2 regions of the Pseudooceanicola profundi genome follow, and region 1 is predicted to be linked to the other one. Evidence: riboswitches for the same ligand, from Rfam matches in the RefSeq annotation. Region 1 holds a riboswitch; the other holds the start of a gene.

Evidence for each region. A riboswitch is a leader RNA that binds a small molecule or an ion and turns the genes downstream of it on or off. The one in region 1 is predicted to bind cobalamin.
Region 2: it holds a riboswitch for cobalamin, as region 1 does, so the genes downstream of both, ACRARG_RS04000 (TonB-dependent receptor plug domain-containing protein) here and ACRARG_RS09200 (energy-coupling factor ABC transporter permease) in region 1, are expected to answer to the same signal.

Annotation. Positions count from the first base shown of each region.
Region 1 is NZ_JBPAXZ010000001.1:1,846,591-1,850,000, reverse strand. It holds gene cobW (cobalamin biosynthesis protein CobW) at 1-915, opposite strand, end outside; gene ACRARG_RS09200 (energy-coupling factor ABC transporter permease) at 988-1,665, opposite strand; cobalamin riboswitch at 1,699-1,911, opposite strand; gene smc (chromosome segregation protein SMC) at 2,116-3,410, shown strand, end outside.
Region 2 is NZ_JBPAXZ010000001.1:821,244-824,653, forward strand. It holds gene ACRARG_RS04000 (TonB-dependent receptor plug domain-containing protein) at 1-1,436, opposite strand, end outside; cobalamin riboswitch at 1,577-1,783, opposite strand; gene ACRARG_RS04005 (acyl-CoA dehydrogenase family protein) at 1,849-3,012, opposite strand; gene ACRARG_RS04010 (SDR family NAD(P)-dependent oxidoreductase) at 3,036-3,410, opposite strand, start outside.

The DNA of each region.
Region 1 (3,410 bases):
ACCCGTGACGGCAGCAAAGCCTTTGAGGCGGAGAATGCCGTGGGTCCGGATGACCTCGGCCACCTGTTCGGCATAGGCTTTGGGATCGGCGATTTCGCCGCGGGTGACGACGAACGACTCGAATTCGTCATGGCCGTGGTCGTGCTCATGGTCGTGGTGGTCGTCGTCTTCGTCATCATCATGGTGGTGATGATGATGGACCTCGTGGCGGGCCTCCATATCGGCCTCGGCGGCGGTCTCAAGCCCAAGCAGGACCTCGGTCGGCAGGGCGCCCATGGCGGCCTGGACGATGCGGACACCCGGGCGGACGGCTTCGGTCAGGGTCTGGGTGGTGGCGGTGAGGGCCCTGCTGTCCATCAGGTCGGACTTGTTGACCACGATCATGTCGGCACAGGCGAGCTGGTCTTCGAAGAGTTCGGACAGGGGCGTTTCGTGGTCGAGGTTCTCGTCCATCGCGCGCTGCGCATCCACGGCGGCCACGTCATGGGCGAAGGTGCCGGCGTGGTGGGCCGGGCCGTCGACCACGGTGACCACGCCGTCGACGGTGACGCGGGTGGAGATCGCGGGCCAGTTGAAGGCGCGGACCAGCGGCTGGGGCAGGGCGAGGCCGGAGGTCTCGATCACGATATGGTCGGGGCGGTCGTCGCGGTCGAGGAGCTTTTCGAGTGTGGGGATGAAATCCTCGGCCACGGTGCAGCAGATGCAGCCGTTCGACAGCTCCATGATGTCTTCTTCGCGGCAGGTCTCGTCACCGCAGCCGCGCAGGATGTCGCCATCGACGCCGAGATCGCCGAATTCATTGATGATGAGCGCGATCCGCTTGCCGTTTGCATTCTGCAGCATATGGCGGATCAGCGTGGTTTTGCCGGCGCCGAGGAAGCCGGTAACGACGGTGGCGGGGATCTTGGCGGGCATGGGGGCCTCTTCAAAAGGGGGAAAGGCGGCCCTTGCGGGGCCGCCCGTAACGGTACTCGACTGGCCTGCGGATCAGGCGGCGGCGAAGAGCCGTGGTGTGAAGAGCTTTGCGAAACCGGTGTCGCGCAGGGTCTTGGCGCCAGCGAGGACGGCAAGATCGGCCAGCGGTTCAATCAGGACAACCATCATATAGGCGGCGCCGAAGGACATGACGGAGGCGACGGTGGTTGCACCAAAACCCTGGCCGTAGAAGGCCCAGAAAGCGACCCATGCGACAACTCCGGCCTGGAAGGTGGTCGAGAGCGCAAAGGCTTGTTTGTAGCTCACATCGGCATAGCGGGTGCCTGCGGGAATGATCCGGCGGGCCAGCAGCGACATAGCGTAGAGCGGCGCCAGCAGGGTGGTCACGTTGATCGTGTACTGCGGCAGGTCGAAGGGTGCGAAAAACACGCCCTGAGCCAGAAGGCCAAGCGCCAGACCGATGGCCGCAGGGGCCGCGCCAAACAGCAGGAAGAGGGTCGAGCCCAAGATAAAGTGGACCTCTGACACGCCGACTGGGAAATGCGGCAGGATCTGGAAGAAGACAAAGGTCAGGATGGTCGACGTGACCGTGCCGATGGCGAGCCGGGCGACGTCGCCGGTCTTGACCTGATCCCATACCAGCTTGGCGGTATAGGTCGCGGCGGCGGCCGCTGTTCCATAGCTCAGCACCATTTTGGCGCCAGTGACAATTCCGGGTTCGATATGCATGTTCTGTCCTCCTGGACCGTCATCCCCGACGGCCGGTTGATATGGCGCAGGGCTGGTCTCCTGGCTGGCGGGTCTCTGCGCTGTGCCGCCTTCCCGGTTTCCCAGTGGCTCTGGCACGCGCTCTCCGCTGACAGTCGCGGGGGCGGCTGCGGCTGAAGGCCCCGGATTGGGTCACCTGTTCCGCATTCCCATTTGATCCTCGGGTGGTGTGCACCCTGATGAGGAACCTTGCCCTTTTGTAGTGACGTGGCGGCACGATCCGGTCAAGGGGCGAAAATGGCGGATTGCGGCGCAGTGGAGGGGGGCTGGGCAGAGCGTTGCTAGGGATATGCGCAATATATTGGGGATAACCTGCATGAGTGACCCATATGCTGAGGGCGCAAAGTTGACAGAAGGGGGGCGGTTCCGTCACCCTTCTCCGACAGCCGGAATCACCGACAGGCCCAGAATTTGCGCTTTTCCAAACTCAGACTGACCGGGTTCAAAAGCTTCGTCGACCCGACCGACCTGCTGATACAGGACGGGCTGACCGGCGTTGTCGGCCCGAATGGCTGCGGCAAGTCCAATCTGCTGGAGGCGCTGCGCTGGGTCATGGGGGAAAACCGCCCGACCGCGATGCGGGGTGGCGGGATGGAGGATGTGATCTTTGCCGGCGCGTCGTCGCGCGGGGCCAAGAACTTTGCCGAGGTGGCGCTGCATATCGACAATAGTGAACGTCTGGCGCCCTCGGCCTTCAACCATGCCGACGGGATCGAGATCGTGCGGCGGATCACCCGCGATGTGGGCTCTGCCTACAAGGCCAATGGCAAGGATGTGCGGGCGCGGGATGTGCAGATGCTCTTTGCCGATGCGTCTACGGGGTCGCATTCGCCCGCGCTGGTGCGGCAGGGCCAGATCTCAGAGCTGATCAATGCCAAGCCCAAGTCGCGGCGGCGGGTGCTGGAGGAGGCGGCGGGGATCTCCGGCCTCTATCAGCGGCGGCACGAAGCGGAGCTGAAGCTGAACGGGGCGGAGCAGAACCTGACCCGGGTCGATGATGTGATCGAGGGGCTGGCGCAACAGATGCAGACGCTGGAGCGTCAGGCCCGCCAGGCGCAGCGCTACCGCGCCATCGGTGCCGAACTGCGCCGGGCGGAGGGAATGCTTCTCTTCCGTCGCTGGCAGGAGGCAGAGGAAAGCCGCAGCGTGGCACTGGACGCGCTGAAAACCGCGGTGATGCAGGCAGCTCAGGCCGAAAAGGCGGCGCTGGACGCGGGCAAAGGTCGCGCGGCTGCCGAGGCCGCGCTGCCCCCCCTGCGGGAGGAAGAGGCCATCGCAGGCGCGGTTCTGCAACGGCTGGTCGTGGAACGGGATGCGCTTTCCGAAGAGGAGACGCGGGCCGCCGAGCGGATCGAGGCGCTGCGTGCGAGACTGGACCAGCTGGTTCGCGACCGCGACCGTGAGCAGGGGTTGAACCGCGACGCAGGCGAAACGATTTCGCGGCTTGAATGGGAACAGAGAGAGCTGGCCAAGGCCAGTGAAGGCCATTCGGAGGCGCTTGCCGCTGCTGCGGAAACCGCGCGGCAGGCCGGGGCGATCCTGACGCAGCGCGAAAACGATCTGTCGCAACTGACGGAAGATGTCGCACGGCTTGCGGCCCGGCATCAGTCGGCCCACCGGGTTCTTGATGACAGCCGCCGTACCATGACGCGTACCGAGGCGGAGGTCGAAAAGGCCCGGGCGGCTGTTGTCGCGGCACGTGAGGT
Region 2 (3,410 bases), 1.0 Mb from region 1:
GACTGGTTGATGTAGCTGTATGTCCCGGGGCCGGTGCTGATCGCCGTGATCTCATCCGTCAGCGTTTCGTTGAAATAGGTCACATCCAGCGTGCCACGCCCCTGGGCCACGGGCAGTTCCACCCCGATGTCAAAAGACCGGTTCCGCTCGGGATCGAGGCGCGGGTTGCCGACATAGCCGAAACTGTTGGCATAGAGCTCGAAATAACTGGGATTGACCACGCCCGTGCCGGCCGAGGCATGCAGCCGGACCCCGCCGGCAAATTGGTAGGACCCGGCGACGGTCCATGTCACGCTGTCGCCGAAGACCGAATTGTCATCGAACCGCGCCCCGGCCTGCACATCCAGCCCGCTGCCGAAACTGCCCCGGTATTCCAGCGCATAGGAGGTGTTCGACCGGGCATAAAGCGGATTGGCGGCAGAGCTGTCGCGTTCCCTCTCTGCCATCAGGATCACCAGATGCGCGGCGGTCTCCACGGCCCCGTCCAGCCCGTAGCTCAGCCGCAGCTTGGCCGCGCGGCTGTCGGTATCGCTCGGCGCGTAGAGGCTGCTGCTCTCTTCATTGCGTGTATATTCATAAGACAGCCGCCCCGTCAGCCGGCCGCCCGGCGTCGCATAGTCGGCATAGACCTGCAGTGTCTGCTCGTCGCGGTCGGTAAAGGCAGTCGGATCGTCGACCACATACTGGTCTGCCGTCGCCGCTACGTAGGAATTGAGATCGGAATCGAACCGCTCCTCCGACCTGCGATAGGTGAAGCCCAGCGTCAGCCCCTCTGTCAGCGCGTAATCGCCGGCCAGGTTCAGCGTCCAGCGGGTGATCCCGTCCTTTTCCCCGCCGGAGCCGGAATAATCATATCCCCTGTCGTCGCGTTTGGTGAGCCCGAAGGACACCCCGCCCCGGTCGCCGCGATAGGCCAGAAACCCGGAGGCCATCCAGCCCGACCCGGCCTCCACGCTGCCGCCGTACTGAAGCCCGCCGCTGGCCTTCCTGGTGATGATATTGACCACCCCGGAAGAGGCGTTGGACCCGTAATAGACCGACTGCGGCCCACGCAGCACCTCGATCCGGTCGATATTGGCGGTCTCCAGCCCGGTCAGGAAATATTCCCCGTCGCCGCCCGCGGCCTCGACCCCGTCGATCAGGATGAGGGTGTGATTGCCCTCGCCGCCGCGGATGCGCACCTGAGTGCTGCTGTGACCCGCGCCATTGACGGCGACCCCGGGCAGCGCGCGCAACGCCTCCTGTACCGAGAGGATCCCACGCTCTTCGATCTCCCGGCCAGTGATGACAGTGGCGGCGCGGCCATAGTGCGCGGCCTCGACCGGGATCAGCCCACCCGATACGATGATCGGGTCCAGCCCGATGACATCTTGCGACTGTGCCGGCACGGCAATCGTGCAAGAGACCGCAAGCGCGGCCCTGAAAACCTGTTTCATATCTTTTCCTTCCCCGCAGCGCCCGTACCCGGGCCCGCATGGCCATAGCTTTGACCGAAGGAAGGAGATGCCCCCGCCGCCGGCCCCGAAATGCCACCACGACGGAAAGGTCCGCAGCCACGAACGCGCCCCGCGTCCGGACAAGGTGATCGGCTTCGGCAGGTCTCCTGGCTCGCGGGTCAAGGCTTGGCCGGGTCTTCCCGTCCCGCATGGCGGGGACAGTGACATGGTCCGGCTTCGCTCTCCGTTTACAGTTGCGGGGGCAGCCACGGAATCGGATCGAAATCCTCACCGCATTCCCTTTTCACCGGACGTCAGACGCCCGGACCGAAGCAGGTTCCGATTACCGCGTATCGGGACACGACGCAATGGGCTGCGCGCGCCGGTCAGCCGCCCGACCGGCGCGTGCGGCCTATCCCTGCTGCGCCTGTTTCCAGTCCCGCTTGATCTTTTTGGCAAGCGACCATTTATGCACCTCGGTCGGCCCGTCATAGATCCGGAAGGCGCGGATTTCGCGGAACACCTGTTCGACGATCGTATCCGCGGTCACCCCCTGCCCGCCCATCACCTGCACGCAGCGATCGGCCACACGCATCAGCGCCTCTGAGACCGCGACCTTGGCCATGGAGCTTTCGGCGGTTCCCAGCACCCCGGTATCCAGCACATCGGCACACCAGTAGATCATCAGCTCTGCCTGTTTCAGGTCGATCAGATTATCGGCCAGCATGAAACCGACACCTTCGTGATCCACCAGAGGTTTGCCAAAGGCATGCCGCCTGTTGGCATAATCCGAGGCGATCTCATTGGCGCGGATACAGGCGCCAAGCCAGCGCATGCAATGGGTCAGCCGCGCCGGTGACAGCCGCACCTGCGCGTATTTGAACCCCTCGCCGGACAAGCCCAGCATCTGGTCCGCAGGCACGCGCAGATTGTCGATGGTCACGACGGAATGACCGCCGGGCATGGAGCTGTCGATCGTATCCAGAACACGCTCGATCCGGATCGCCGGGTCGGGCAGGTCCACCAGAAACATGCAGGCGCCATCCGCCGATTTCGCCATGACAATGCCCAGCCCGGCCCCGTCGGCCCCGGTGATATAGGTCTTGCGGCCGTTGATCACCCAGTGGTTGCCGTCCATGTGGCAGGTCGTCTGCATCATCGACGGGTCAGACCCGGCCCCCCCATCCTCCGAAGGTTCGGTCATGAAAAACGCCGACCGCATCGCACCTTTCACCATCGGATCGAGGAACCGGCGCTTCAGCTCGGGCGAGCCCACCTTGCCCAGCAGATACATATTGCCCTCGTCGGGCGCGGCAGTGTTGCAGGCCACGGGGCCAAGCGGTGACAGGCCCGACCGGATCAGCACGCAGGCGGTTTCCCGGTGCGTCAAATGCGCCCCGTCCGCGGGGATATGCGGTGTCAGAACGCCGGCCTTGCGCGCCTCTTCCTTCAGATGAACGGCCAGCACGTCCGAGGGCCCGTGCGAGCTCCGCCGCGGATCTGACTCATAGGGTGCCACAACCTCGCGCACGAAGGTTTCGACCCTGTCGGCAATCGCGACGGCGCGGTCGCTCATACCCCTGTTATCAAGCGTAAATGTCATTTCGGCCCCATCCGGATTGCCCCGTCGAGGCGGATTGTCTCGCCGTTGAGCATTGGATTTTCAACAATTGACCCGACCATCCGGGCATATTCCGACGGATTGCCCAGACGCGCCGGAAACGGCACCTGACGGCCAAGGCTGTCCTGCGCCTCCTGCGGCAGGCTGGCCAGCAGCGGCGTCAGGAAAAGCCCGGGTGCGATGGTCATCACACGGATGCCGTACCGGGCGAATTCCCGTGCAAGCGGCAGCGTCATGCCGACAATCCCGCCCTTGGAGGCCGAATAGGCCGCCTGCCCGATCTGCCCCTCAAAGGCCGCGACCGATGCCGTGTTGACGATCACGCCCCGCTCTTCCCCGATCGGGTCGGCGCT